DNA from 3 places in the Marinobacter sp. G5_S1_61_S3 genome. Region 1 is predicted to be linked to each of the others. Evidence: predicted binding sites of a transcription regulator. Region 1 holds the regulator's gene; each other region holds the start of a gene.
What was found. Region 1 encodes FliA, which starts transcription of late flagellar genes. Its sites were predicted from a motif close to CTAAAGTTTNNNNNNNNNNNGCCGNTAA; they were not measured.

Region 1 (10,063 bases):
TGGTCCTGCATGATTAAACGTCCTTCTGCTTGGTGCCGAAGATTTTGTCGCCGGCGTCGCCAAGCCCCGGAAGGATGTAGCCTTTTTCATTCAGCCTGTCATCGATTGATGCGGTGTAGATCGACACATCTGGATGTTTCTCCAGCACCTTTTCCACGCCTTCCGGCGCTGCAACCAGAACCAGGGCGCGGATCTCGTTGCTACCGGCTTTCTTCAGCAGGTCGATGGTAGAGATCATGGAACCGCCGGTGGCCAGCATGGGGTCGATGATCATCGCCATGCGCTCATCCAGTTCGCCTACCAGCTTTTCAAGATAGGTGCTGGCTTCCAGGGTTTCCTCGTTGCGTACCTGGCCCACGACGCTTACCCGGGCACCAGGAATCAGGGTGAGCACGCCGTCCAGCATACCGAGGCCGGCCCGCAGGATTGGCACGATGGTGATTTTCTTGCCCTGGATCTGTTCAATTTCCACCGGGCCCGCCCAGCCTTCAATAGTTTTCTTCTGCAGCGAGAAGTCTTTGGTGGCCTCGTACGTCAACAGGGCACCGACTTCCTGAGCCAGCTCCCGGAAATTCTTGGTGCTGATGTCTGAGCGGCGCATCAGGCCGAGTTTATGGCGGATAAGGGGGTGCTTGACCTCGTGAATTGGCATGGGCTCACCTTTGCGTCTGGGTCGATGATGTGGTTGTGGGCGCAGTAAAGACGCCAGCAAATGGCGCAAGGATACCGTATCTTGCCGAGTCCGTCAGGCGCGGTGACAAGAAAAGCCGTAAGGGGTGGTACGGATCTTGCGAATACCCCGTCAAACGATGCGTCTGCGTCAAAAAAACGACCCGCACACCCCTGCGGTTAACCGCCAATCGGAGAGTTTCCCGGCATGGACCGAGCGCTAGTCCTCAATAATGTCAAATCCCTGACGCGGGGTAATATCGGCATTCCCGTGATGTTGATGGGATTGCTGGGCATGATGATTCTGCCCATGCCGGCGTTCATGCTGGACGTTTTCTTTACCTTCAACATCACCTTGTCGATCGTGATCCTGTTGGTGTGTGTCTACGCCTTGCGGCCGATGGAGTTTGCCTCCTTCCCGACCGTTTTGTTGGTGGCAACACTGTTGAGGCTGGCGCTCAACGTTGCCTCCACGCGGATTGTTCTGCTCAACGGCCATGAGGGCGGTGATGCGGCCGGTAAGGTGATCGAATCGTTCGGCGCGGTCCTCATCGGCGGTAACTACGCGGTTGGCCTGGTGGTCTTCGCCATTCTCATGATCATCAACTTCCTGGTGGTCACCAAAGGTGCCGGCCGGGTGTCGGAAGTTAGCGCGCGTTTCACCCTGGATGCCATGCCGGGTAAGCAGATGGCTATCGATGCCGACCTTAATGCCGGTCTTATCAACCAGGAAGAAGCCAAGCATCGCCGGGCTGAAATCGCCCAGGAGGCCGATTTCTACGGCTCCATGGACGGCGCCAGTAAATTTGTCAAGGGCGACGCCATTGCCGGCCTGTTGATCCTGGCCATCAACCTGATCGGTGGCATTGCCATCGGTATGCTTCAGCACAGTCTCGATTTTGGTACCGCTACACAGAACTATGCACTACTGACCATTGGTGACGGCCTAGTGGCACAGATTCCGTCACTGCTGCTGTCGACGTCTGCAGCGATCATGGTTACCCGGGTAACGTCCAGCCAGGACATGGGCGGGCAGATACTGCAACAAATGTTCAACGCTCCCAAGGCGCTGGGTATCGCTGCTGTTATCCTCATCATCCTTGGCCTGATTCCTGGCATGCCGCACGTGGCATTCCTTGGTCTGGGCGCGATTGCCGGTGGTATTGCCTGGTACATATGGCAACAGGAGCGCCAGACCGTTGAGGAAGATGGTGTGTTCCCGGTCCGGGGCGGTGGTGCCCGTCCGGCAGGCCCGGGGCGCGACCTGCCGCCCGGTGGTGAGGGCGGTGAACACAGTGCCCAGCTGCCGCCGCCGGGGGAAACCCGGGAACTCGGTTGGGACGATGTGGCCACCGTGGATGTCGTGGGCCTGGAGGTGGGCTATCGCCTGATTCCCCTGGTGGATAAGTCCCAGGGTGGTCAGCTTCTCAGCCGCATCAAGGGCGTTCGCAAAAAGCTCTCACAGGATCTGGGCTTCCTGATGCCTTCGGTCCATATTCGCGACAACCTCGACCTGATGCCCAATGTTTATCGCATCACCCTGATGGGGGTGACCATTGCCGAGGCAGAAATCCATCCGGACCGTGAACTGGCGATAGACCCAGGTCAGGTGTTCGGCAAGATCGAGGGGATAGAGGGCAAAGACCCCGCCTTTGGCCTGGACGCCAGTTGGATCGAACCGGACAAGAAAGACCAGGCACAGACCCTCGGTTATACCGTCGTGGACGCCAGTACCGTAGTGGCAACACACCTCAACCAGATCCTCCAGAAACACGCCCACGAACTGCTTGGCCATGAGGAAGTCCAGAAGTGGCTGGAACAGCTCGAGAAAGTATCTCCAAAGCTGGCGGAAGAACTGGTACCCACCACCATTTCCATCAGCCTGCTGCTGAAGGTGCTGCAGAACCTGCTGAAAGAGGAAGTGCCGATCCGTGACATGCGCTCTATTGCCGAAGCGATCGTGAACGTTCATCCGAAGAGCCAGGACCCGAAGCTGCTGACCACGGTTGCCCGCCAGTCACTGCGCCGGATGATTGTCCAGAGTATCTGTGGCAACGACACAGAGATCCCGGTGATCACTCTGGATCCAGACTTGGAACAGTTATTGCTGAAGTCCATGCAGCAGAGTCAACAATCCGGCGGTCAGGAAGACATCGGGCTGGTGCTGGAGCCAAATATGGTTGAGAAGCTTCAGAGGTCGCTCCAGGACAGCGTTCAGCGCCAGGAGATGTTGGGCAAGCCGGCGATTCTATTGGTTTCAGGGCCCTTGCGCCCGGTACTGGCGAAGTTTGCCAGCTACGGAGTAGAGCGTCTGCATGTACTGTCGTACCAGGAAATTCCGGATAACAAACAGATCACTATTGTCGCATCCGTCGGTCAGTAAAGGCCGCGGCTGGAAAGGCGGAAGGCGCTGGAAAGCGCTGACCGGGGAGGAAGCATCATTATGAAAGTTAAGCGGTTTTTTGCCCAAAGCATGGCAGAGGCACTGCGTCAGGTGCGGGATCAGATGGGTCCCGATGCCGTAATCCTTTCCAATCGTCGTGTGGATGGTGGCGTCGAAATTGTGACAGCGCTCGATTATGACGAAAATATGGCGCGCCAACGCCTCGGTGACGCTGCGCGGGAAGCCACCAATGGCTCACGGCTAGCCGAAATGCAGGCGGAACAGCATCGCCGCCTGGAGGACGAACTCGGCCGCTCTCGCGATCGTATTCGGGAAGTGCGGGAAAAGCGCGCGACCTATGGTAATGCGGTTGCGGTTGCGGGTGGGGACTTCGGTCACGCTGGCTTGTCGAAAGAATCGCTGGCCGACGATGACATGGTGGTTGAAGAGCCTACCGCTGCCAGCGCTGCCTATTCCGGAGAACTGGCGCAAATGCGTGCGGAGATCAGTTCCCTTCGTGACCTGGTCAGTGCCCGGAATGGCGGTGAACCCGAACAAACAGCGGTGAACGCAGTACAGCAGAGGCTGTCTGAGAGGTTGCAGGAGTTTGGTCTCGGGCTGGAGCTCGCCAACTCTCTGTCCCGGCGCCACCGCGCAGGCCGGCTTGAGGATGGCTGGAAGCAGTCTCTGAAAATGCTGGCCGCCGGTGTGAAGACCGCGCGTACTGAATGGGCGGATGAGGGCGGTGTCTACGCCCTGGTGGGCCCAACCGGGTCCGGCAAGACGACGACCATCGGCAAGCTGGCCGCGCACTATGTGCTGCGCCACGGTGCCGACTCTCTGGCGCTGGTCACCACCGATCGCTATCGGGTCGCGGCCCATGAGCAACTATTTGTATTCGGGCGCATACTGAACGTTCCAGTTCGGGTTGTGGACGAAACCCATTCCCTGGACGACATACTGGACGAACTGTCGGACCGGCACCTGGTGTTGATTGATACCGCTGGCCTGACCAGCACCGACAAGGGCTACGAGGAGCAGCTTATGGAGCTGGCTCGCAGTCACCATCGGATTCGAACCCATCTGGTGGTTTCGGCAACCAGTCAGCCGCGCATCATGAAATCCGTTTGGCATTGCTATAAGATGGCAAATCTTACGGGTTGTGTGATGACCAAAATCGATGAAGCACTGACCCTGGGTGAATCGCTGGGATTCGTCATGGAAACGGGATTGCCGGTGGCGTATTACACCGACGGGCAGAAAATCCCGGAAGACCTGCACCACGCTGAGTCCATTCCGCTGGTGCGGTTGGCCGTGGAGAGGCTGAAGAAACTCCAGCAGCAACAGGCAGTCGCTGTTTAAAAACAACACAGCCTGCGGTTAAACGCGGCAAGAGATCAGAGTCAGTATGAGCAAACCACATCCGGTACAGGTGATTGCCGTTTCCGGCGGGAAAGGGGGCGTTGGCAAGAGCAACGTATCAGTGAACCTTGGCATCGCCCTAGCACAAATGGGACGGCGGGTGGTGCTGCTCGATGCCGACCTGGGCCTTGCCAACATTGACGTTCTGCTTGGCATTACCGCCAATCGTAATATCCAGGACGTCATCGCCGGGGAATGTGACCTTCGGGATGTGTTGGTCAACGGCCCCGGTGGCATCAAAATCGTGCCCGCGTCCTCAGGTACCCAACGCATGACCCAGCTTTCCAATCTGGAGCACGCTGGCCTGATCAACGCGTTCAGCGAACTGGGTGACCAGATCGATGTGCTGATCGTTGATACCGCTGCGGGTATTTCCGAATCGGTGGTCAGTTTCCTCCGAGCCTCACAGGAACTATTACTGGTTGTCTGTGATGAACCTACCTCTATCACCGATGCCTACGCCCTTATAAAGCTTATGAACCGGGATTACGGCACCAACCGCTTCCGTATACTGGCCAATCAGGTCAGGAATGAGCAGGAAGGTCGCCATCTGTTTGAAAAACTGACCCGGGTTACCGAGCGCTTTCTTGATGTGGCACTACAATATGTGGGTATGGTGCCGTATGACGAGGCCGTAAAAAAAGCGGTACAGCGCCAGCGTGCCGTGCTGGACGCCTATCCGCGGGCAAAAGCATCGTTGGCGATCAAGAGCCTCGCGGAGAAAGTGGATAGCTGGCCGCTGCCATCATCGCCCCGGGGACATCTGGAATTCTTTGTGGAGCGGCTCGTCGAAGTCTGATTTTGATCCTGTCACTGAATAGCCGGATACATGACATTGGCGAAAGAACTTGGAACCTACAACCGGACGGGTACACGAGGACCTTCCCAGCTCGTTGAGGAGCAGGCCCCGCTGGTCAAAAAAATAGCGCTTCACCTCATGGCGCGGCTGCCGGCATCTGTCCAACTGGATGACCTTATGCAGGCAGGCATGATTGGCTTGTTGGAAGCTGCACAGCGATACAGTTCCGACAAGGGGGCTACCTTTGAGACATACGCCGGGATCCGGATTCGCGGAGCCATGGTAGATGAAATTCGCAAAGGTGACTGGGTACCCCGATCCGTCCACAGGAACTCCCGCCGCATTGCCAAAGCCATCAAGGCTGTCGAGGACCGCCTGGGTCGGGAAGCTCAAGACTCGGAAGTAGCCGAGGAGCTGGGGCTGGACCTCGACGAATACTATTCCTCCCTGAGCGATGCTAACAGTGGCCGACTTTTTAGCCTGGATGAGCTCAATGAATCCGGCGAGCTGCCGATAGAAGAAACAGAGGACAGTGATAACCCGTTGGATGGCTTGGCGTCCGACAACTTCCGGAAGAGCCTGGCAGCTGCGATTGGTGACCTGCCCGAGCGAGAAAAGCTGGTGCTCAGCCTTTACTATCAGGAAGAATTGAACCTGAAGGAAATTGGTGCTGTGTTGGGTGTCAGTGAAAGCCGGGTCAGCCAGATTCACAGCCAGGCCGCGCTCCGTCTGCGGGGGCGTCTTACTGGTTGGCAGAGCTGAACAGGCCGCCAGTCCCATTGAACAGCGTTACCAGGCATTCTTTACTGTAGCCTTTTGGTAACCGGTGCTTTACAACCGGCTCAAAGGCCACACAATAAGCGGTTAAACTACCGGCCTGCTAGACTGTGAGCCGGAAGCCAAAAACGAATTCCGGGCGTTTTTAACTGGAGGTCCCATTGGACAAGAACATGAAAATCCTGATTGTGGATGACTTCTCCACAATGCGACGGATCATTAAGAACCTGCTTCGCGATCTCGGTTTTACAAACACTGACGAAGCAGACGACGGCAATACAGCACTGCCTATGCTCAGGAGCGGCAAATACGATTTTCTGGTAACCGACTGGAATATGCCAGGGATGTCCGGACTCGATCTGCTCAAGGAAGTCCGTGCCGATGACAGCCTGAAAACCCTGCCTGTGCTCATGGTGACCGCCGAGGCGAAGCGCGACCAGATTGTCGCTGCTGCGCAGGCCGGTGTGAACGGCTACGTGGTCAAGCCCTTCACGGCAGCCGTACTCAAGGAGAAGATTGAGAAGATCTTCGAACGCATCCAGTAATTCAGAGGTCGGACGGCTCCCATGAGCAATAGAAAAAAAGACCCACAGGGGCTCGACCCGGAGGTCACGGAGAAACTCCGCAGCCAGGCGGCCGAGTTGGTTGAACAGGTCAACGCCGGGGACTATGGCCGCGCGATGACGCTGATCAATGAATTGAGCGAGGTGAGGGACCAGAGCCTGTATCGGGAAGTCGGCCGCTTGACCCGCAGCCTCCACGAGGCGATCCGCAATTTCCAGATCGATCCCCGTAACGCCGAACAGTCAGAAGCTCTGTCGAAGATGACCGATGCGTCGGATCGCCTTGAGTACGTGGTTCAGATGACCGGTAAAGCGGCCAATCGGACCATGGATCTGGTTGAGGAGGCTATGCCCAAGGCCAGCGCCCTCCGCGACGAGGCCGCCGAGCTGAGAGACCAGTGGCAGAAACTGCGTCGCCGCGAGATGGCGCCGGCTGAATTTCGTGAGCTCTATGCCCGTATCGACACGTTTTTCGTGACCCTGAATACCGATGCCGGGGCGATGTACGACAACTTGTCGGAAATTCTTCTGGCCCAGGATTTCCAGGACCTCACTGGGCAGGTGATCCAAAAGGTCACCACTCTGGTTAAAGAGGTGGAAGAGCATCTGTTGAGCCTGGTAGTGATGGCGAGTCATGTGGACCAGATGACCGGCACCGTGCATGAACTGGAAGAGCGGGAAAAGATATCGGCGGAACAGGGTGTTGGTCCACAGATCAAGGCCGAAGAACGCGAAGACGTAGTATCGGGACAGGACGATGTTGATGATCTTCTGTCCAGTCTCGGTTTCTGAGTAAGAGAGGGTAACGCATGGCGCTTGATGCCGATGAAGAGATCCTGCAGGACTTCCTTGTTGAGGCAGGCGAGATACTCGAAAAGCTGTCGGAGCAACTGGTCGACCTGGAACAAAACCCGGACGACAGCGATCTGCTCAACGCCATCTTCCGAGGCTTTCACACCGTAAAAGGCGGCGCTGGGTTTCTGCAACTCGATGCCCTGGTGAACTGCTGTCATTCCGCGGAGAACGTCTTCGATATACTGCGCAACCATAAGCGCAAGGTAGACTCGGAACTGATGGACGTGGTGCTGGAAGCCCTGGATCACGTCAATGCCATGTTTGAACAGGTTCGCCACCACGAGGAACCGACGCCAGCTCCCGAGGAACTGATTGCCGCTCTGGACGCATTGGCGCAGCCGGCAGGGGAGTCGTCGCCAGCAAACGCAGCGGTCGCTCGCGAAGAACAGAACGAGAGCAATGAAGCCAGTTCTGGAGACGATGGCGGTGATATTACCGACGACGAATTCGAGCGGTTGCTGGATGCCCTGGAAGAGGAAAAGACCAGCGCTCCGGTTTCCAGTGACGACGGCAATGAATTTTCAGGCGGTGACGGAGGGAGCGGAGACGACATCTCCGATGATGAATTCGAGGCCCTGCTGGACCAATTGCATGGCAAGGGACAGTTCTCAGGCCCGCCTGAAACCGGCAAGACAGCCCCTGACAGCCAGGATGCCTCGGGCGACAAGGTTACCAGTGATGAGGCCAGTGACAGCAAGGGTGGCGACGACCTGATTTCGGACGACGAGTTCGAAAAGTTGCTGGATGACCTGCACGGCAAGGGTGGTAGCCCTACGGCAGAAACTGCCAAGCCGGCCCCTGGGCCTGCTGCAAAGCAGCCGTCGGCCACGTCTCCCAGTGCCAAGGCTGACAAGCCCGCGCAACCGACTGGTAAGCCCGAAAAAGCGCCTGCGGATAATGGCAAGGCAGGCGTAACGCCCGCGATGCCGGCACGGGATGCGAATGCACCAGTGGCTGAAACTTCGGTGCGGGTGGATACCAAGCGCCTGGACGACATCATGAACATGGTGGGTGAACTGGTGTTGGTGCGTAACCGGTTGCAGCGTCTGGGCGCCCAGAGTGAAGACGAGCATATGCACAAAGCCGTCTCCAACCTGGACGTGGTGACCACCGATCTTCAGTCAGCGGTGATGGCAACGCGGATGCAGCCCATCAAGAAAGTATTTGGCCGCTTCCCGCGGGTGGTTCGCGACCTGGCACGCAGCCTGAAGAAAGAAATCAACCTTGAGATGCACGGCGAAGAGACCGACCTGGACAAAAACCTGGTCGAGGCGCTGTCCGATCCTCTGGTCCATCTTGTTCGCAACTCGGTTGATCACGGTATAGAGGCACCCGATATTCGTGAAAAGGCGGGCAAGCCTCGTCAGGGTCGTGTGACGCTGTCGGCTGAGCAGGAAGGCGACCACATCCTGTTGTCCATCGAAGACGACGGTGCTGGTATGGATCCGGATGTACTGCGCCGAAAAGCGGTCGAAAAGGGCATCTACGAACAGGATGCCGCTGACCGACTGACCAACACCGAGTGCTACAACCTGATTTTCTCCGCCGGGTTCTCCACCAAGGATCAAATATCGGATGTGTCCGGTCGTGGCGTTGGCATGGACGTGGTGAAAACCAAGATCAGTCAGCTCAACGGGCAGCTGAGCGTCGAGTCGGAGCTGGGCAAAGGGTCTCGCATCGTCATCAAGGTGCCGCTGACCCTGGCCATCATGCCTACCCTGATGATCATGCTTGGCGACCAATCCTTCGCGCTGCCACTGGTGAACGTGGTCGAGATTTTCCATCTGGACCTCAGCAAGAAGAACATTGTGGATGGCCGTGAATGCATCGTGGTTCGAGACAAAGTCTTCCCGTTGTTCCACATCAAGCGATGGCTGGTCAAAGGCGCCGCTGGGCAGCCGGAACCAGAAAACGCCCACGTGGTTATCGTGGCGATGGGAACGCGGCGCGTCGGTTTTGTGGTGGATCAGCTGATCGGGCAGGAAGAGGTGGTGATCAAGCCCCTGGGCCGGGCCCTTCAGGGAACGCCGGGTATGGCGGGTGCGACCATCACTGGCGACGGTCGTATTGCACTCATTATTGATGTTCCGAGCCTGCTGCAAAACTACGGCAAATAACGTTGCGGCGGGCCCAGGTTTAGGAGAAATGGATGACGGTTTCTGTCCTGGTCGTTGATGATTCAGGTTTTTTCCGCAAGCGACTGACGGAAATCCTGACCGCTTCCGGTCAGATCAAGGTGGTTGGTGTGGCCACCAATGGGCGCGAAGGTGTCGAGCTGGCTGAAAAGCTGAGGCCTGACGTCATCACCATGGACTACGAGATGCCCGTCATGGACGGTATCAGCGCCGTCCGTGAGATCATGAAGCGACAGCCGGCGCCGGTATTGATGTTCTCCTCTCTCACCTACGAGGGTGCCCGGGTGACCCTGGATGCCCTTGAGGCAGGTGCCGTTGATTTCCTGCCCAAGAATTTTGAGGAAATTGCCCGGGATTCCAGTCAGCTTCAAAAAATACTCATTGAGCGTGTACTGGATGTCGCTGGCAGTCGCCCTGGTGCGAAACCGTCGGCGCCGCCTCCCACCGCTCCGCCGCCTTC
Region 2 (10,063 bases), on a different contig from region 1:
CTTGCCTCGTCTCCGTCCTGCACCTGCCAGCTCAGGGTGACCCCCGGGTCCACCTGCCGGAACACCTCCTCAACCCATGCGCGTCCGGCAATGGTTGCGGCATCCCGGGTAATGACATGTCCGCGACTGATGCGCGCTTGTGGAATCAGCATGGCAGTAATGTCGCCATCTCCAATGTCTTCACGCAGGCTTTGTGCAACGGTTTCAATGCGGGACTGGCGGAGCAGTTCGGCTGGAATCATGGCAGAATTTCCGGTTGTTCAGTGGCGGTTTGGAGGCACGTTGGGTGTGCGGTTGTGATTCTATAGGCCACAGCCAGATTCGCCAAACGTGGAAAGGTGGGGGTGCTAAACTGTGACAACCATCACTTAGACACAAAAGGTGACAAATTCTGACACAAGGTGACGTGGGTAAGGCCTAAGATGTGCAATAACACATTTCTCCAGCTATCACCCGGAGCAGCCGAATGGCGCAGGATAACAAGGTTGTAAGTCTCAAAGGCCAGAAGCTTCCTGACAGGTTTTCCCTGCCGGGCTCTCTGGTGCGCCTGCGTGACGTATCGGGTCAGTCACTGAAGTCTGTACTGTCTGGTTTTTTCGACAAGGCGGACGACGCGCTTTTTGAGCTGGCGGACAAGGCTGGAACCAACCAGGATCAGACCGCGTACTTTGACGCCATGCGTGAGTTGAGGCTGCGGCGCAAGAACATGACCGTGTCGGTGCTGCAGTACGTCAGCCGCGCGTTCAATGACATCGGCTCGTTCAAGCCGGGTGGTGGCAGTGGCACCCTGGATGAGGTGGACCAGGACTCGCTGGCGTTGCTGGACCATTCCGATCTGGAGCAGCAGGTCGCCATCGACAACCTGATCAACAAACTGCGCAACCAACACGCGGAGGTTATACGCCTGCTGAATGTGCGGGTTGCTCACCTGCTGCCCTCGGTGCGTCTGGAAGATAGCCAGATGCCCTTGAGCCCGGAGGTGATCTGCGGAGGAGTTGCGGAAGCCTGTTCCGATCTGGATATCGATATCCGTGCCAAGCTGGTGGTGCTTAAACTGTTCGACCGCTTACTGGTGGGGGTTCTGGGTGATTTCTACAAGGATGCCAACAAAACCCTGATCGCCGAAGGGGTGCTGCCCGACATGCGTCGCCCGCCGGTCGGTGGCCAGGGCGCGTCTGGCAAATCCGCCCCGGCTGGGGGGCGGACTGCTGGGACGCTGTCAGCGAGCTCGGAGTCAGATGCGTCGGGGCCGCTCACGACGCCGTCCGACGATGTGCGGGCAACGTTTTCTGAACTGAGCGCTCTGTTGCACCAGGGGCAGAGTTCGAGCGAGTACGGCACAGAAAACAGTGGTGTGCCCAGCGCCGGCGCGCTCGACACCCGTACACTGATGACGCGGCTTCACGAAATCCAGTCTCAGTCAGTCCATTGGGGGCAGGGTGAGGTTGTGCCTCTGTCAGAGCAACTACAGCAGGTGTTCCGGTCGGAAACCGGGAAGAAACATGATGTCGGCCAAGTGGACAGCGACGTCATCAATCTCGTGTCGATGTTGTTTGATTTTATCCTGGAAGACCGTCAGCTCCATCCGGTGATGAAGTCCGTGATCGGGCGCCTTCAGATTCCCGTACTCAAGGTGGCGCTGAGCGACAACAATTTCTTTAACCGGGGCGGACATCCGGTACGGAAGCTGCTGAATGAGCTGGCCATGTCTGCTATCGGTTGGACCGAGAAAAAGGCCGGCCAGCGTGATCCGCTACGAGACAAGATCGAGTCGGTGGTTGATCGCGTGCTCAACGAGTTTACCGACAACGTCGATATTTTCAGTGAGTTGCTCAGCGATTTCGGCCATTTCATGGATTTGGACCGTCGTCGCAGGGAGCTCGTGGAGCAGCGTCTGCGTGATGCTGAGGAAGGCAGGGCCAAGCAGGAGCGGGCATCCAAAGCGTCTGAGAACCTGCTGAACGAACAGATTACCGGTCGGGATCTGTCTCCTCCGGTCGTCACACTGTTGAATGAGGCGTGGGCAAAGTATCTACAGTGGATTGTGCTGCGTGAGGGTGAAGACAGTGAGCGCTGGGATGAGGCATGTGACCTTACCCGGCAGCTCGTATGGAGTGTTGATCCCAGGCCCATCAACGACAACACTCGCAGCGAGCTGCTGCGGTCGATTCCGGGAATCGTGGACGGTCTGAGAAACGCCCTACAGGAAATTTCGTGGGACCCGTTTGCCACCGACGCCGCCATAAGAGACCTTGAACTGGCCCACGTGGACGTGTTCCAGCGCCTTGTCACCACAACCCGCCCTGCTGTGGCGCCCGAACCTGAACCTCAGGCTGCGCCCCAAAAGGTGGAGGCGGAACCGTCTGTGGTCTCCAGGGATATGTCGGATACCGCGCCCAAAGCTCCAGAGAAAGTGGAGCGAACGACTGAGGGCGTAATGGCAGGCGCCTCCGAGCCCTCGGATGCCACCACGTCTGTATCTGCTAGCCCCGTGCCAAGCCCTGAAGAGCCGGCCGCAGAGGAATTGGCCGGGAGCTCCGGCGCAAATGTCGAGCTTCAATGGCTGGAGCGGGCTGATGGCCTTCGTGTTGGCTCCTGGGTTGAGCTGACCCGTGATGGCAACAAAACACGCTGCAAGCTGGCCGCGTTTATCAAGGCGACGGGCAAGTACATCTTCGTTAATCGCAGTGGTGCCAAGGTGGCGGAATATCAGCGTGAAAACCTCGCACTGGCGCTCGCTGCGGATGAGATCTCCATGTTGGACGACGGCCTGATATTCGACCGGGCGCTGGAATCCATCATCGACAACCTTCGCAGTAGCCGCAAGGACTGATCGTATAGCAAGACCGGAGACTTTGTGCTTCAATCAGGGGCATCAAAGCAACAACGGCGAACGCATCGGTGGACCGGTCTGTTCGCCCCGGCCTGTTGGAACCACATTGTCTGAAACCATCCCTTCGCGCAACACCATTGACCTGTCGCCACCGGCTGTCGCCGGATTACGGACGACCGGTCGGGTAGCCGGCGCCCATTGGTGCCCGTCTCCAAATTTTGGCAAACGCCCCGACGGGGCGGCAATATCCCTGTTGGTTGTTCATAACATCAGCCTTCCTCCCGGGCAGTTCGGAGGCGATGCCATCGAACGGTTTTTCTGCAACCAACTGTCCCCCTCAGAGCACCCCTATTTCGAGACCATCGCCGATATGAAGGTTTCGTCACACCTGCTGATCCGCCGGGATGGTGAATGCCTTCAGTTCGTCAGCTTGTTGGAGCGCGCGTGGCATGCCGGGCGGTCCTGCTTTCAGGGCCTGGAAGAGTGCAACGATTATTCGATCGGCATTGAGCTGGAGGGTGCGGATGACATTCCATACACCGCAGCTCAGTATGAGGTGCTTGCTGACGTGTCAGCATTGATCATGAAATCGTGGCCGGCCATCACGCCAGAGAGGATCACCGGGCACAGCGATATCGCACCCGGTCGCAAAACCGATCCAGGCCCGGCTTTTGACTGGCCCCGATATCGGCAACTGCTTGGTACAGGGCATGGCAACGGAGCGGATAACTGATGGTATTGGTGGTGTTTCTGCTCGCTTACCTGGTGAGACGCAAGCTGGATGCGGCCAACGCCTGGTCTTCTGAGCCGTTGTGGCGTTCCGCGTTTAACCGGGGAGGCGCTGAAAGGTCTGGTAACGAGGCAGGCCTATGGAAGGGGCTGGTTATTATTCTTGTGCCCTCGCTGATTCTGGCCGCCGGGGAGTACTATCTGCACACCATTGGCTGGCGCATGGCCGCGTATCCATTGGAGTTTTTGTTGATGGTGTTGTTGATGGGTGCGCCGGGTTGGCGGGCGCGCCTGGAGGTTTACAGTGAATCCTGGGCCAGGGGCGACATGCAGTCCGCTTGGCATCACGTTATGGATATTTTACCGGCTGACGAACGGGGCGCGGCAACGTCGCCCGATGAGATGCATCTGGCTTTGTCACGAACGCTGATGGTCAGCGTCTTCGAGCGTTTTTTTCTGGTCGCTTTCTGGTATGCCGTTGGCGGTATTGCGGCTGCCTTCTTTGCGAGGGGAGTTGTCGCGTTAAGGGATCACTGGCCGCAGGTGGCAGCGAGACCAGGGTTTGCCGCGCTGGCGGAGATACTCAATTGGCTTCCCTCACGACTACTGTCCTTCACGTTTGGAGTCGCAGGTGATCTTGCCGGTTGGATGAAAGAAGGGAAACGAAGACTGTTTGATTTTAGCCTCAGAACCAACCAGCTATTGATGGGCGCTGCGAGCGCGGCATTGACGGGCTATGCACTGGACCCGGAACGGTTCTCAAAGATCCATCCGGACGAATGGGCGGGCTTTGGTGGTCGCAGCCTGGAGGCCATCCGGGATTTGCTGAACCGAAGCATGCTGGTCTGGATCTGCATCCTTGCGCTGCTGGTTATTGCCGGTGTGCGCTGATCACGACATTTTGACAAAAATTACATTTTTACGCCGAAAAACACTCAAGTTTGTAGTACTTTAGTCGACAATATAAACAAATAGAATAAAGTTCCATCCTTTCGATGCTTTCTGTGGGGGTACACGTGAACCAGCTTATCAAGCCTGCAGTAGCGCTGATGAATCGGCTGCCGATGTTCTACAAATTCAGCCTGATCAGTGTGTTGTTCCTGCTTCCCATTATTGCCCTTTCCTGGTTGGTTATCAGTGAACTGAACCGGTCGGTTGATACCATGACCCGGGGCGTGGAGGGATTGGAGCAGCTCGAAAAGGTGGATACGCTGCTGGCAGAGTCCATGGCATACCGGGATTTTCGTGCCCCCGGCAAGATCAAGGATGACAATGAACTGCTCTCACAGTCGGCAGAGTCGTCAGAAACGATTGATAGAATTCTTGAGGAACTGGTTAACGCAGAGGCTCGTTTTGATGAGTCCGGTAACTGGTCCCAGCAGGTGGCGATGCTGGTGGAAGAGTGGCAAACACTCAAATCGACTGACAGTTATCAGGGCAATATCGACCCCCAGTTCAAGTATTATCAGGAGTTCGTCCAGAAAGTGCGGGCGCTCTTGTCCGCGACCATTGAAATTTCCGGCCTGGGGCAGGACGCATCCCGGGAAAACCTGCTGCTTCTGGGGCTTTTGCGTGAGTCGCTGCCGGATGCCCGCAGCATCATTGGCCGGGCCAGGACGTTCGGGACCTTTGCGCTCATCGACGGGCAGGTCGGTTACAACCTCAGTGACGCTCTTAATGAAATCTATGACGAACTGACCAACCGCGCATCACTGCTCGGGCCTGCACTGACCGTATCGATGGACGCATCGCCGACCCTGGAGAAAACGACAGGTGATGCTGTCGAGGGCATTCTCGAGAGTCTGGTGGTTGTGCGTGACGAGCTGGATGCTAACATCATCACGCCCATGCGCCTCGAGTTACCCTGGCGGGATTTCAACCGCACCATCGAAAACCAGCTTGCCCATTACGATGCGCTCAAGGCTGGAATTTTTGACGTCGTTGGCGCAAACCTGAACTCACGCCTGGAGGGCGAGCTGCAGCAACGGCAGTTGATTATTGCCGCATTGGTAATTGTCCTGTTGGTGGTGGTTTACCTCTACGTCGGCTTCTTTATGTCGGTACGCACGGCTATTAATCGTTTCAGCACGGCAGCAAGGTCCGTGGCTGAGGGCGATATGACGACTCACATCCAATTGGATAATCGTGATGAATTGGGTGAACTGACTACCGAGTTCAACAACATGACGGACCGGATTGCCGAATTGATCCGCTCAGTGAGCAGCACTACATCGGACGTCGATCGGCAGGCCACTCGTGTCAACGATACCGCGGCTGCGAACAGTGAGGCCGTTGCGCGGCAGATGGAGGAGTCTGGCCAGATCAACGAAGCCATGAACCAGATGGTGGAAGCGGTCAATGAGGTCACTGAGAGTGCTCATCGCGTGTCTGATAGCGCTGGCGCGGCTGAAGAGGATACCGAGAGAGGCCGCGGAGTGGTTGCGGATACCGTCGCCACCATCAACCGTCTTGCCACCGAAATCTCCGGCGCGGTTGATGTCATCAACCGGGTAAACGCCGACAGCGATAACATCAGCCAGGTTCTGGTCGAAATCAAGGCGATTGCGGAGCAGACCAATCTCCTGGCATTGAATGCGGCCATCGAGGCTGCGCGCGCCGGTGAGCAGGGCCGTGGTTTTGCGGTGGTGGCAGACGAAGTACGTTCACTGTCACAGCGTACCCACAAATCGACTGAGGAAATCGAGGGTATGATCACCCGGTTGCAGAGCGGCGTGAAGGAAGCCGTTGCGGCCATGACCAACAGCCATGACGTGACTGAAACCACGGTGAAGAAATCGGCGGAAGTGACGGAAGCGCTGGACCGGATTGCCCAGGGGATTTCGACCATTGTTGATATGAGCCACCAGATCGCACAGGCGGCCGAGGAGCAGTCTGCCGTGGCGAAAAACGTCAATACCAACGTTGAACAGATCAGTGTCCTGGGTGAGAAAACGGCAGATAACGCCGAGGAAACCCTGGCATCGTCACGGGAAATGTCACAACTGACTGCATCCCTGCAGCGCCTCGTGGAAGCGTTCAGGGTCTGACATTCGGGATCTGAAGGGTGTGCTCCTGAGATCTATGGCGATAGCTGTTTAATACAGTTTGTCAGCATCTGGTTTGTCGGAACATCAACGCCCAGCGCATGCCCGCGCCCGACGATATACCCATTGATAAAGTCAATTTCGGTAGGGCGGCCCCGCCGCCTGTCGCTGCGCATGGATGAGGTATTCCGCGCCGTTTTGCGGGCAACCGTTTCGATGCGTTCGCGAATTGTGATTGATGGCAGGGCTTTTCCAATATCCTCCTTCATCACCTTCGAGATTTCGTCGCACAACTCATCGATGTGTTCCCGGTAGAACGGGTCCGTGAGGATGTCACCGTTCGGGCAGTCGAGGATTGCCGTAAAGGCATTGATACCCGCATTGATGATCAGTTTGTCCCACAGCCGCCTCTGAATGTCTTGCTCTGCGTGAACCGTCAACCCGCTGGTGCCAAGCGCCGTTACTACCTGCGTCAGATGCGTCGTCGCACTCTTGGTTAATGGGCCAACCCAGGTTTCGCCTTTGCCGGCGTGGACTGTGCAGCCTGGTGCTGGGCGGTTCGCCCCTTCGGTGGTGCTGGCGGCCAGGATCGGTCGTTGTGGCCAACGCTCGGCGACGGCTTGCTGGCAGCCCATGCCGTTCTGGAACAGGACAATGGGGGTGTCCGGAGAAACATAATGGAGGTTGGACTCAATGGCATCGAGCGTATCGCCCGCCTTCGTGGTGACCATCAACAGTGAGGGGGGTGCCTCAGTGGCGAGCAGGTAGGGAACTGTGACAACTTCCTCCGGGCCTTCGAACCGCCGGAACGTGTAAGTCAGTGCGGGGTTACCTGTTTCCGGGGTAACCTTGCGACGAGGGATAAACGTTACCGTCCCGGTGGGCAGGTAGCCCGCCCAGAGTTGGCCCATGGAGCCTGCTCCGAGAATGGCGATGCGGCCATTCCCGGACAGCCCCTGATTATTCCCTGGCGTGGCCATGGGTTACATGGCCTCGATGGCGGCCCGTTGCTCGCTGAGCCGGCTCATGCTGCCCTGGGCATCGCTGAGCTTTTCCTTCTCTTTTTCTACCACCTCTGCGGGCGCCTTGGCAGTGAATTTCTCGTTGCCAAGTTTTCCTTCCAGTCGGCCAACTTCTTTCTGCAGTCGCTCCAATTCCTTGTCCAGTCGCTTGAGTTCGGCATCCTTGTCAATCAGACCGGCCATGGGCACCAGCACTTCCATCTCGCCAACCAACTGGGTGGCTGACATGGGGGCTTCGCCTTCGGTAAACCATTCCAGGCTGTCCAGGCGCGCCAGTGATGATAGGAACTGTCGGTTCTCGTCCAAGCGGCGTTTGTCGTCTGGGTTTTTACCACGCAGAAGCACCGGGATGGCTTTTGCCGGGGAGATGTTCATCTCGCCGCGGATATTCCGAACAGCGACAATCACGCCTTTCAGCCATTCAATATCGGCGGCAACCGCAGAGTCCTGCTTGTTGGCATCTGGCTGGGGGAAGGGTTGCAGCATAATGCTGTCACCACTCTTACCGGCCAGAGGTGCGATGCGCTGCCAGATTTCTTCGGTGATGAACGGCATCATCGGGTGCGCCAGGCGAAGGACCGCTTCCAGCACCCGTACCAGGGTGCGGCGGGTGCCACGTTTGGCTTCCGCACTGGCGTTGTCGTCGTTCAACGCCGGCTTGGAGAGTTCCAGGTACCAGTCGCAGTATTCGTTCCAGATGAACTCATACAGGGCGTACGCGGCCAGGTCGAACCGGTACTGGTCAAGATGGCGGATCACGTCCTGCTCGCAGGTTTGCAGCTCGCTGATGATCCAGCGGTCTGCCAGCGACAATTCCACGGCCTCACCGTTGACGCCGCAATCCTCGCCCTCGGTGTTCATCAGCACGTAACGGGCAGCGTTCCACAGCTTGTTGCAGAAGTTACGATAGCCTTCAAGGCGCTTCATGTCCCAGTTGATGTCGCGGCCGGTGGTCGCCATAGCGGAGAGAGTGAAACGCAGGGCATCCGTACCATGAGCGGTAATGCCTTCCGGGAACTCCTTCCGGGTGCGCTTCCCGATCTTCTCGGCCAGTTTGGGCTGCATCAGGTTGCCAGTGCGTTTCTCCAGCAGGTCATCGAGCTCGATGCCGTCGATCATGTCCAGTGGGTCAATCACGTTGCCCTTGGACTTGGACATCTTGTCGCCGTGCTCGTCGCGGATCAGGCCGGTCACATACACGGTCTTGAACGGTACCTGTGGGGTGCCGTCCTCGTTTTTCATGAAGTGCATCGTCATCATGATCATCCGGGCCACCCAGAAGAAAATGATGTCAAAACCGGTCACGAGAACGTTGGTGGGGTGGAAGGTTTTCAGCCGCTCGGTGATTTCCGGCCAGCCCAGGGTGCCGAAGGTCCACAGGGCGGAGCTGAACCAGGTGTCGAGCACGTCGTCGTCCTGGTTCAGCTGCAGGTCGGCGGCAAGGTTGTGTTTCCGGCGCACTTCCTCTTCACTACGACCGACGTAGATATTGCCCTCGGCGTCGTACCAGGCGGGAATACGGTGGCCCCACCACAGTTGGCGGGAGATGCACCAGTCCTGGATATCCCGCATCCAGGCGAAGTACATGTTTTCGTACTGCTTGGGCACGAACTGGATACGACCGTCTTCGACCGCTTCGATCGCCGGCTTTGCCAGGGTTTTGGCATCGGCAAACCATTGGTCGGTCAGCATGGGTTCGATGATCAGACCGGAGCGGTCGCCCCTTGGCACGCTCAGCACGTGGTCTTCCACTTCCTGTACCAGGCCTTCGGCGTCCATATCCGCCACGATCTGCTTGCGGGCCTGTTCGCGGGTAAGGCCGGCGTACGCAGCCGGCAGGCTGCCGTCCACATCGGTGTTTTCAGTGCCATCGGCGTTAACCACTTCGGCTACATCGCGGATGCAGGCGTCCTGGGTCATGACGTTGATCATTACCAGGTTGTTGCGCTTGCCCACGGCGTAGTCGTTAAAGTCGTGGGCGGGGGTGATCTTGACGCAGCCACTGCCTTTTTCAGGGTCGGCGTGGGTGTCGGCGAGAATGGGAATGCGTCGGCCTACCAGCGGGAGGTCAACGAATTTGCCAATCAGGTGCTGGTAGCGCTCATCGTCCGGGTGCACGGCCACGGCAGTATCGCCAAGCATGGTTTCCGGGCGAGTGGTCGCCACCACTAGATAGCTCTTGCCATCCTGCGTCTTTTCGCCGTCGGCCAGCGGGTAGCGAAGGTGCCAGAAAAAGCCTTTCTCTTCCTTGTTCTCGACCTCAAGGTCGGAAATGGCTGTATGCAGCTTCGGGTCCCAGTTGACCAGGCGCTTGCCACGGTAGACCAGGCCTTCGTCGTACAGGCGGATGAACACTTCCTGCACGGCTTTGTAGAAACCGTCGTCCATGGTGAAACGCTCATGGTCCCAGTCCACCGAGTTACCCAGACGGCGGA
Region 3 (10,063 bases), on a different contig from region 1:
TAGTCAAGCGCAGACAGAGGCTCATCCAGCAACAGAAGTTGCGGACGCTTGACCACGGCACGGGCAATGGCCACCCGTTGCTGCTGTCCACCAGAGAGTTGATGCGGTTTGCGGCGGGCGAAATCCTGCAGTTGCACCATGGCAAGCACTTCATCCACGCGCTGGCGAATTTCGTCCCTGGGCCGTTTCTCCATCTTCAGGCCATAGGCGACGTTGTCGTACACCGACATATGGGGAAACAACGCGTAGTTCTGGAACACGGTATTCAGGGGGCGGTGTTCGGGGGCGGCATGGGTAATGTCATGGCCAGACAGGCTGACTGCCCCGGTGTCTGGCTGCTCAAAACCCGCCATCAGGCGCAGCAGGGTGGTTTTGCCGCAACCCGACGGCCCCAGAAGGGTGATGAACTCGCCGTCCAGGATGTCCAGGTCCAGCGAGTTCAACACGGTTTTGTCGTCAAACGCCTTGGAGACGTTTTTCAACGAGAGAAGCGTCTCTTTCATTCACCCGAAACGCTGTTCAGATAGGCCTTATCGGAAATGTTGGTCCACTGACGAACCTGCTTCAGATAATCCTGCTGGGAAGTGATGATTTCCCGTGCCAGTTCATCCTTCTCCGCCTCTTCGGCCAACAGCTTCTCTGTGGCATCACGAAGCGCTTCAATGACCTCTGGCGGGAAGGTTTTATGGGTGACATCCGGATAGTCTTCCTTCATACGATCCCAGGCCACGCCACTTTCATGCATGCTCTGGATGTACATGTCGTAGGCGGCGGTCCGCATAGCCACCCGCAGTACTTCCTGGAGCTCTTCGGGAAGCTTGTTCCAGGTTTTCTCGTTAATCAGGAACTGAACTTCAGCGCCAGGCTCCTGCCAGCCGGAGTAGTAGTACTTTGCGATCTGATGGAAGCCCATCTGAAAATCCAGTGCCGGGCCGACCCACTCCAGAGCGTCAATCGTGCCTCGCTCCAGCGCGCTGTAGAGCTCCCCAGGGGGGATGTTGGTCACCGCAACGCCCACTTCGGACATCACTTCGCCGGCGAACCCGGGTGTGCGCATTTTCAAACCCTGGAGGTCCTCAACACTGTTGATTTCCTCGCGGAACCAGCCACCCATCTGGTTGCCGGTATTGCCACCGGGAAACGACAGCAAGCCATGGGGACGATATACCTTTTCCATCAATTCCATGCCGCCACCGTAGTAAAACCAGGCGTATTGTTCAGGTGCAATCATCCCGAAGGGAACGGTGGTGAAATACATGGCATTGGGAATCGAGCCTTTGTAGTAATACGAGGCGGTATGCCCCATATCGTACTGGCCCGCCTTCACCATATCGAAAATACCGAATGGCGCCTTGTGCTTGTTGGATGAATCAATGCGGAACTGCAGGCGGCCGCCCGACATCTTTTCAGCCATCGAGGCCATGTGGCGCGTTGTTTCACCCAGAATCGGAGAGTTGGGCCCCCAGGTTTCTGCGAGGCGAAGCGTATAGGTTTCCTGGGCCGACAGCGACGCGCTTGCCAGCGCGAACACCAATGCCAGGACGGTCATGAAAGATTTGCGAATAGTCATAGCGAGGTCAGGTTCCGTTTTTTGTAGTGGTCGGATCAGATCGCCCACATCATAGCTTGCTGGCCGGCTGACGCCAATCGTCGACCGACCAGAAGCAACGGTTCTATACCTTGAACTGGCCTACCAGCTCACGCAGACTCTCACCAAGCCGCGCCAACTCGTGGCTTGCCTCGTTGGTCTGGTTCACACCAGTATCGCTACGCTGCGCCGCGTCCACGATGCGCACCACGTTCTGGTTGATTTCCTCGGCCACCTGGCTTTGCTGTTCCGCCGCGGTGGCAATCTGGGTCACCTGATCATGAATATGGCCCACAGACTTCTCAATGGTGCGCAGGGCGTCAGTGGCGTGGTTAATGCGCTCAACCGTTTCGCTGGAGCGTTGGCGGGACGCGTCCATCCGCTCCACCGCTGCGCGGGACTCGGTCACGAAGCCGTCAATCATACCGCGAATCTGATCAGCGGATTCCGCACTGCGTTTGGCAAGCTGGCGGACTTCATCGGCAACCACCGAGAAACCACGGCCATGCTCACCGGCCCGGGCGGCCTCAATGGCTGCGTTGAGGGCCAGCAGGTTGGTCTGGTCAGTGACGGCGTGGATGACGTCCAGCACCTGGGTAATCTCGTCGGTTTTCTCAGCCAGATTACTGATACGGCCAGAGCTGGATTCAATCTCCTCCGACAACTGATTGACGGACGCCTGTGCGTTGGCAATGGTCTCGCCGCCATCCCGTGCAAGCCTGTCGGCGTCAGAGGCGGCGCTTTCCACCGAGTTGGCATTGCCGGAAATCTGCTGGATCGTGGCCGCCATCTCATTAATGGCGGAGGCAATCTGATCGGTTTCCGAACCCTGCTCCTGTACCGAAGCACGGGTTTCATTGGCAACACGGCTGAGCTCTTCCGCGGCCGAGGCAACCTGGTCAGTGGTCGCGCCGACATCGCGGATGGTGTCCTGGATTTTCACCACGAAGGCGTTGAAGCGACGCCCAAGCTCGGCGAGTTCGTCGTTTCCTTCGTCCGGCAGACGGTGGCGGAGGTCGCCCTCACCCTCGGCGATGTCCTTCATCATCGCAGTAACGGTGTTCAACGGTTTCGTCACCGTACGACCGACAAACACACCGATGAGCAATGCGATGACGACCACAATCACAGTAACCAGAACGATAAAACCGAGGGTTTCGGCTATCTCCGCTTCAATATCCGCGCGTGCGGCAGAAACCACTTCCGCGATATCGGTGACATACACACCGGTCCCGATCATCCAGCCCCAATCGGGAACAATTGTGGTAAATGACACCTTGGGCTCAACCTCGCCGGAGGCGGGGTTGGGCCAGTCATAACCAAAAAAGCCATCCTTCCGTGCCGCTTCGAACAGTGATCGTATCAGCTTCTGAACATCTGGATTGGTCGTAGGTCCTTCCCGGGAAGGATCCGGCGCGTAGGCCAGGTTTTCCAGATCTTTGGCATACGCAAAAATATAGTTGCCGCCCCCAAATCGGATGGAGCGTAGACGATCCCTTGCCGCTTCACGGGCCTCGGCATCCGAAAGGTCCGGATCGTTCTTCGCGTCCAGCACCACGGAACGGGCGGTATCCACCAGATTCTTCAACCCTTCCTTGCGGGCACTGAGCAAACTTGCTTCAAGGCGCTCAAGCTCAGCCTCACCACCGCTTTTGATCTGGGCGACCGTAATCCAGGCAAGGGTTGCCGCCGTTATTACTACCGGGATCAGAACGCCCAGCAGAAGACGGGAACGAATGCGTAACCGGCTCAGCAATGTCATCAAGAAGTTCTCCGTATGAGATCAAATGTTCAGCGTAATTATCCACAACCGGGCACCCAGGGTGTGTTCCAGTTTGTAATACCGGTGTGTGCGACTTCGGGGTGTAAAGCTGCGACACTGCCACAACTCATTCATGCATTTGCTTTTATTGTTAAAAGTCTTAACGGCCGGTAGCGGATGGACTTGAACCAGCGTTAGACTAAAGGTCTAGCCCCAAACGTCCGATTCATCAAACCTGGCCCAATAAAACCAGTTTCAGGGGCACGGATGAAACACCTCTATCTGATTCGCCACGCCAAATCCAGCTGGGCCGATGATGGCCTTCGTGATCACCAGCGCCCCCTCAACAACCGGGGTCTGAAACAGCTGGCTCCCATGAGCAGGGCAATCCGTGCGGATGGGGCGTTCGATGGAACGGTCTACTGCAGCAATGCCACCCGCGCACAACAAACCCTGGAAGGCCTGATCCCGAGCAACCATCAACACGCCGTCAAACTGGCGCCTGTTCTATACACGTTTAACCATGAGGTCGTGCTCGACTGGCTGCGTGACCGGGACGAAGACAGCATTACCCTGATTGGCCACAACCCTGCGCTGGAGGATCTGGCAGGCTTACTGCTGAAGCACGCACCCGACACCTTCCCCACGTGCAGCTACATGCACATCACCCTGCCCATGGAGCACTGGTGCGAGATCGGCAAGAACAGGGGCCGGCTTGAACGGTTCCTGACACCCAAAGACGTCAGCTATGAGCAGTTTCATCGCAAACGGACGAAAATCCGTATCGACGAGCACTCTCCGCTGGCATGGCACATCCCGGAATCGCTGTTACACCAGTATCAACGCATCAGGGATCTGGAACCGGGCGTATTGCAGGGGTACGACGACGAGTTTCTGCATCAGTACCGTATTGCCATTCGCCGCAGCCGGGCCATCGCCGAAGCAGTTGTCGACATCAGTGGTGACAGCGATTTACGCAAGGCCGTCAAGAGTCTGAAACGGCATGGCCAAGCCACCAGCCGGCTCAGAGACCTTCACGTGTTACTGGGTGACCTGGCGCAATGGCCACTGGAGGAAGATACCCGGTTGGCCCTGGTGAGCTCCGGCGCCCGCAGCTATTTTGCCAACCTGGCAGACATTGAACACCAGGAGCTGACCAAACGCCTGAGCAGCGGCCAATACCGCAAAGACATGGATGAGTGGTACCAGCTTATCACCTCCCGCCACTTGAAGAAGATAACCCGGAAACTGGCCATCGAAGACATCCACAAAGCCCTGAAAAAGCACATACACAAGCACGACGCCGTGGCGCGGCAACTGAACGAACAGTCCCCGGACGATCACTTTCACGACCTGCGCAAACGGCTGAAACGCATACGCTACCTGGCCGAGTTGAACAAACCGGCGTTTCACGACAGGCTCAGGCCATTAAAACATCGACAACAGCGGTTCGGTGACTTTCAGGACCTGCACGTGCAGATTGACATGCTGCTGGCCTTTCGCAACAGCATTGCCACGGAGCCGGACATGCTGGCGCCCGTGGCGGGCCTGAACACGCTGATTTCAGACCTTGCCGTGGAGAAACATCGCGTACGGGCTGACATACTGTCCCTCGGCGGTATTGCCTGACAACCCACTAGACAACCCACTATTTGGGGGTGGGATTCATCCCACGCCCCATCCAGGCCGACCAGGAATAAAGCCCCAGCGCCACCCAGATCATCACGAAGCTCGCCAGCTTCTCCCCACTCATGGGTTCATCAAACACAAACAGCGCGATGAAGAACTGCAGCGTGGGGTTGATGTACATCAGGAAGCCCACGGTTGCCAGGCGCAGCCGGCGGGCCGCACCGGCGAAGAACAACAGGGGGATGGCGGTGACGATACCGCTGGACATCAAAAGCAAGGCAATGGTGATGTTGTCATTGAAGTGGGATTCTCCGGCCGAGCCCAGAACCCCGAGAGCCAGCAGGCCGACCGGTAGCAGAAGCAGCGTCTCAACAAACAGGCCCGAAAGACCATCCAGCTCCACCTGCTTTCGAAGCAGGCCGTAGGTGCCGAAGCTGAACGCAAGTACCAGGGTGATCCAAGGCACCACGCCCAACAGAAAAAGCTGATAAAGGATGGCGATGGTCGCCAATGCAACCGCCACAATTTGCAGTCGGGTAATGCTCTCACGCAGCACCAGCATGCCCAGACCGACATTCACCAGGGGCGTGAGGAAATACCCCAGGCTCGCCTGGAGCACATGACGGGTTTCCACGGCATAGATATAGACCCCCCAGTTCAGCGCAATGAATACCGCACAGCCGAATACGAAACCAAGCTTTTTAGGGCGTGCCAACGCAGCAGTGATGGGTTTCCAGCGCCCCAGGAAGCTCACCACGATGGCGAGAAAAACACAGGACCAGACGATCCGGTGAACCAGCACCTCGTAAGAGGGCACACCCTCGAAAAGCGCGAAGTAAATGGGGAAACAGCCCCACAAGGTATAGGCGGCCAGGCCGAAACCCACGCCTTTTGCTGCATCAGGCGTAGCATGTTTCACAGACAACAGGCCTTGTATTTTCTGCCACTTCCGCAGGGGCAGGATTCGTTCCGGCCAGGCTTGAGGGTCCCTTCGCGGGTATCGCCGGACACGTAGTACCAGCGCTCATCGTCGCGGACGAAGCGGGAGTTCTCATCCAGATACCCCCAGCCGCCGCCTGCCCGGTAAAGGGCGCGAAAGTGCACCGTGCCTTCGTGTTCACCTTCATCTGACGACAGTACCTGCAGCGACACCCACTTCGGCGCCTCGGTCAAATCAAGGTCTTGAGGCCGGGTGCTGGTGTGCCATGTGGCTTTCAGATAGTCCGTCAGATTCAGTACAAACGCGCTGTAGCGAGATCGCATAAGGGCTTCCGGTGAGGATGCCGGTTTGCCCTGATGGCATGGCTCGCAACAAGTACTGTACGGTTGGCGGCTGCCACAGGGGCAGTCGTCCGGGGTAATCTCTGGCGCCATCGGGTCGTCCTTATCGCCGGTTAGTGCTGTTCACGGACCCGGCAGACCCAGGACACGTAAATGATTCATTTTAACAGTTTTAGTTGCCCTGCGGCTGTGCTATCAACAATCATCAACTGACCTGATCGAGTAGCCCGATTGTGACTGACCTCTCCCTGCTGCAGATACTCCTTGCTAACCTGGCTTTGCTGGCCGGCGCCTGTTTGCAAGGCGTGGCAGGTTATGGCATCGGTACGCTGGCGGCACCATTGCTGTTCCTGATCAGCCCCATACTGATACCGGCGCCGCTGGTTCTGAACGCCGTGGTGCTGACGATTCTCATGCTACTGAGGAACCGGGGCGCGTTACAGGTCCGCGAGGTGCGTTTTGCCATTGGCGGGGGAGTTGGCGGCATGATCCTGGCCGGGATCACGCTGATGCTGATTTCACCCACGGGGTTCGAGCTGGCGTTCGGCGTTCTGATCCTGATTGGCGTATTACTGAGCGCAGGGGGTTTGCGACCTGCCCTGAACGCTCGCAACAGTATCCTGGCCGGCGCTGCCTCGACCTACATGGGAACCATTACCGCCGTTGGCGGCCCACCGATTGCACTGATCTACCAGAATCAAAAGGGGCCGCTGGTGCGGGCCAATATGTCGGCCTTCTTCCTGGTGGCGAGTTTTTTCAGTATTGCCGCCCTGGTGGTTTCCGGCTACCTGGGGCAGCGAGAGCTACAGTTGTTTGCGGTCACCTTTCCAGGGGTTCTCATCGGCTTCTGGCTTTCCGGCAAGCTGGTCAACCGCATGCCTTTTGACGGACTGAGGCCGGTCATTCTTGGCATCGCCGCCGTTGCGGGTGTGGCGGCACTGGTTCGCGGGCTGATGTCGCTCTGACCCCGGGACTACTCGGCCCACAGTCTCGCCCGGAAATGGCTCTGTTTCCACAATACCGCGACCCATATCGCGTGAAGATTGATCAAAAACGCCAAAATCCACTCGAAGGCGTCGTCTATCTGGCTGTACACCCCTGGCACAACGGCCGTGAGGATAACCGATAGAATACCCACCGCCAGTATCAGCTCACACAGCCACAACAGTCGCCGGCCATTGGCATACCATCGCGGGTGTCCCTTCAGGGCCGAGCTGATCAGCAACTGTGCAATGAACGTCAGCGAAAAATACAGCACGACACCTATCCGGCGAATCAGATTGAAACCGTCTCCTTCGTGCCCCAAAGCCAGTGTGTATGCAGCCAGCGACGTACACGCGACGAAGCCCAGCCTGGGAATCCAGGGCCGACCGCGGCTGGTGGCACCCAATTGCTGTAGCCAACGACCGTTGAGGGCCCAGAACAGAATGCCGAGAATCGCCGCCGGCAACATGGTGCCCTTGAAAATGAAATAGCTGGTACCGTATCGGCCGGTGCGGCTAATGCTCGTGCAACTGTCCCAATAGGGAATACACCAGGAAATATGCCCCTCCAGCACCGACACCGCGAAGGTTGCGTGAATGGTGACCAGCGGCGTCAGCGTGGCGGCGAGCGCCAGCCACCACAGGGGGATGCCATTCCTCACGGAGGTCATAACGTTATTCTCTCATTACAAAATAGTTGGAAAATCGAGTGCTTGCAGACTGTCATCTATAATAGATTAGCAACGTATTACTCATTCGCGATGACTTTGTGCGCATCATTCAGTCGCTTCTCTACCTGATTTCGGTTCCACATGATAAGACGACACCCTCTGCTTCAACTGCTTGCAGTCGCCCTACTTTTACCCTTCGGTTTTGCCAATGCTGTGGGTCAGCCGCCTAACATCGCGTTCTATTACGGTAACGAAGCCCCAATAGGCAGCTTGATGGCCTACGACTGGGTGGTACTGCAACAGGATCAGGCCAGCGACGCACGTATCGACCTGCTGACCGAAGCCAGCACAACGCCCATTGCCTACGTCAGTGTCGGAGAGATGGCCCGCAGCCACCGCCTGTTCGCAAGCCTGCAGAACAGCTGGCTGATCGGCAAGAACCCGGCCTGGTCGAGCACAGTGCTGGACCTGCGCAACCCCGAAGTCCGCGCCTTTCTGCTGGACAACCTCATTGACCCGGCCTTCGAACGCGGCTTTCAGGGGGTGTTTCTCGATACTCTGGACAGCTTCACGCTTGCCGCCAGTGGCGAAGCGCAAATGCAAGCCTTCGCAGAAGCCCAGACAAAACTGATTTCAGACATCCGCGCCAGGCACCCGAACGGCAAGATCATCCTCAACCGCGGCTTCCACCTGCCGGACAGCGTTATCGGCCAAGTCGACGGGCTTGCCCTGGAGTCCTGGCGTAATGGCTACAACGCCAAGGACAAGCGTTATTACAAAGTCTCTGAAACAGATCGCCAGTGGCTGGACAAACAGCTACAGCGCTGGCGTGAGGCACGACCTGACATGCCCATGATTGCCATCGATTACGTCGCGGACGCCTCCCAGGCCGAGGAACTAGCAGGCCAGCTACGTCGCGACGGTTTCGTGCCCTGGGTGGCCAACCCGGCCCTTGATCGCCTCAGCCCGTCCAAACCCGTCCAGGTGAAACGCCACGTTCTGGTGATTCATGACTTGCCGGAATTCAACATGGACAGAAGCGCTGCCCATCGTTTTGGTGGCATTATCCTGGAGCGTTCCGGATTCATCCCACAGTACCATTCCGCGCTAGAGCCCCTACCGACGGAGCCCACCGAAGACCGGTATGCGGGTATTCTGGTGTGGTGGGAAACCGGGGATCGCCACAGCGGCCTTTGTTCATGGCTTGCCCGGCAGCAGGACAAGGGCGTACCCGTGGTGCTGATGGGACTGATTCCCGGCAACCCGGCGTGCAGCGGCGTGATGGCCGCCAGCAGCACCACTGTGCCCGCTGCGCCTCTGAGTCATGAGCGCGTACACCCATCGGTGGCCAACTACGAAGGTAGGCGGCTTCCTTCCCTGACCACACAGGCCATGCCGAAAGTAGAAGGACACACGCCCTGGCTGACCATCACCGACGCGCAGGGCCAGCAATTTTCGGCCATCTACACCCATGACAAAGGCGGCGTGGCCTCAGCGCCCTTCCTGTTCGAAACCGGCCCCGACGACGAAGCCTACTGGCTGTTCAATCCCTTCGAGTTTATCCAGCAGGCCTTCAGTGCACCTGCCATGCCGGTAATTGATACCACCACGGAGAATGGCCGCCGCATACTCACCGCCCACATTGACGGCGATGGCTTCGTCTCGCGGGGGGAATTCCCCGGTAGCCCGTTGGGCGCCCAGGTCATCCAGGATGAGATTCTGTCACGGTATGAGGTGCCCCATACCGTTTCGGTCATCGAAGCGGAAGTTTCACCCGAGGGCCTATACCCGCGCGCCAGTAAAGAGGCGGAACGCATCGCCAGGGCCATATTCAGATTAAATTCGGTGGAAGTTGCATCTCATACCTACAGTCATCCGTTCTTCTGGCAGTCGATAGAAGGTGGCCCCGCCCCGAGGCTTGAAAACACGCTGTATGGCTATTTCATGAACATCCCGGATTACCAGGCTTCCCTTGAACGCGAAATCGAAGGCTCGGTGGGATACATTAATCAACGCTTGGCCCCGGCGAACAAGCCCGTATCGGTGTTCCTCTGGACAGGCGACGCCCGGCCCGGCGCCAATGCCCTGAAACGGGTTCGGGAAGCCGGCCTGGTCAACGTCAATGGCGGCAACACCAAGCCATTGCCCT

Region 2: a site for FliA is predicted at 4,497-4,524, ahead of ACTRWH_RS16150 (methyl-accepting chemotaxis protein). Genes of this name have one in related genera too.
Region 3: a site for FliA is predicted at 3,511-3,538, ahead of ACTRWH_RS04660 (methyl-accepting chemotaxis protein). Genes of this name have one in related genera too.

Annotation. Positions count from the first base shown of each region.
Region 1 is NZ_JBQKUK010000005.1:46,129-56,191, forward strand. It holds gene ACTRWH_RS05885 (uracil-xanthine permease family protein) at 1-11, opposite strand, end outside; gene upp (uracil phosphoribosyltransferase) at 14-652, opposite strand; gene flhA (flagellar biosynthesis protein FlhA) at 878-3,052, shown strand; gene flhF (flagellar biosynthesis protein FlhF) at 3,113-4,414, shown strand; gene ACTRWH_RS05905 (MinD/ParA family protein) at 4,461-5,273, shown strand; gene ACTRWH_RS05910 (RNA polymerase sigma factor FliA) at 5,304-6,035, shown strand; gene cheY (chemotaxis response regulator CheY) at 6,212-6,595, shown strand; gene ACTRWH_RS05920 (protein phosphatase CheZ) at 6,617-7,405, shown strand; gene ACTRWH_RS05925 (chemotaxis protein CheA) at 7,423-9,585, shown strand; gene ACTRWH_RS05930 (chemotaxis-specific protein-glutamate methyltransferase CheB) at 9,618-10,063, shown strand, end outside.
Region 2 is NZ_JBQKUK010000016.1:59,373-69,435, reverse strand. It holds gene nadC (carboxylating nicotinate-nucleotide diphosphorylase) at 1-242, opposite strand, end outside; gene ACTRWH_RS16165 (DUF1631 family protein) at 467-2,833, shown strand; gene ampD (1,6-anhydro-N-acetylmuramyl-L-alanine amidase AmpD) at 2,940-3,566, shown strand; gene ACTRWH_RS16155 (histidine kinase) at 3,566-4,453, shown strand; gene ACTRWH_RS16150 (methyl-accepting chemotaxis protein) at 4,558-6,609, shown strand; gene ACTRWH_RS16145 (2-dehydropantoate 2-reductase) at 6,642-7,586, opposite strand; gene ACTRWH_RS16140 (valine--tRNA ligase) at 7,590-10,063, opposite strand, start outside.
Region 3 is NZ_JBQKUK010000004.1:51,267-61,329, reverse strand. It holds gene potA (spermidine/putrescine ABC transporter ATP-binding protein PotA) at 1-503, opposite strand, end outside; gene ACTRWH_RS04665 (TRAP transporter substrate-binding protein) at 500-1,570, opposite strand; gene ACTRWH_RS04660 (methyl-accepting chemotaxis protein) at 1,674-3,350, opposite strand; gene ACTRWH_RS04655 (CHAD domain-containing protein) at 3,618-4,979, shown strand; gene rarD (EamA family transporter RarD) at 4,999-5,898, opposite strand; gene ACTRWH_RS04645 (YchJ family metal-binding protein) at 5,895-6,353, opposite strand; gene ACTRWH_RS04640 (sulfite exporter TauE/SafE family protein) at 6,494-7,225, shown strand; gene ACTRWH_RS04635 (Frag1/DRAM/Sfk1 family protein) at 7,234-7,914, opposite strand; gene ACTRWH_RS04630 (endo alpha-1,4 polygalactosaminidase) at 8,188-10,063, shown strand, end outside.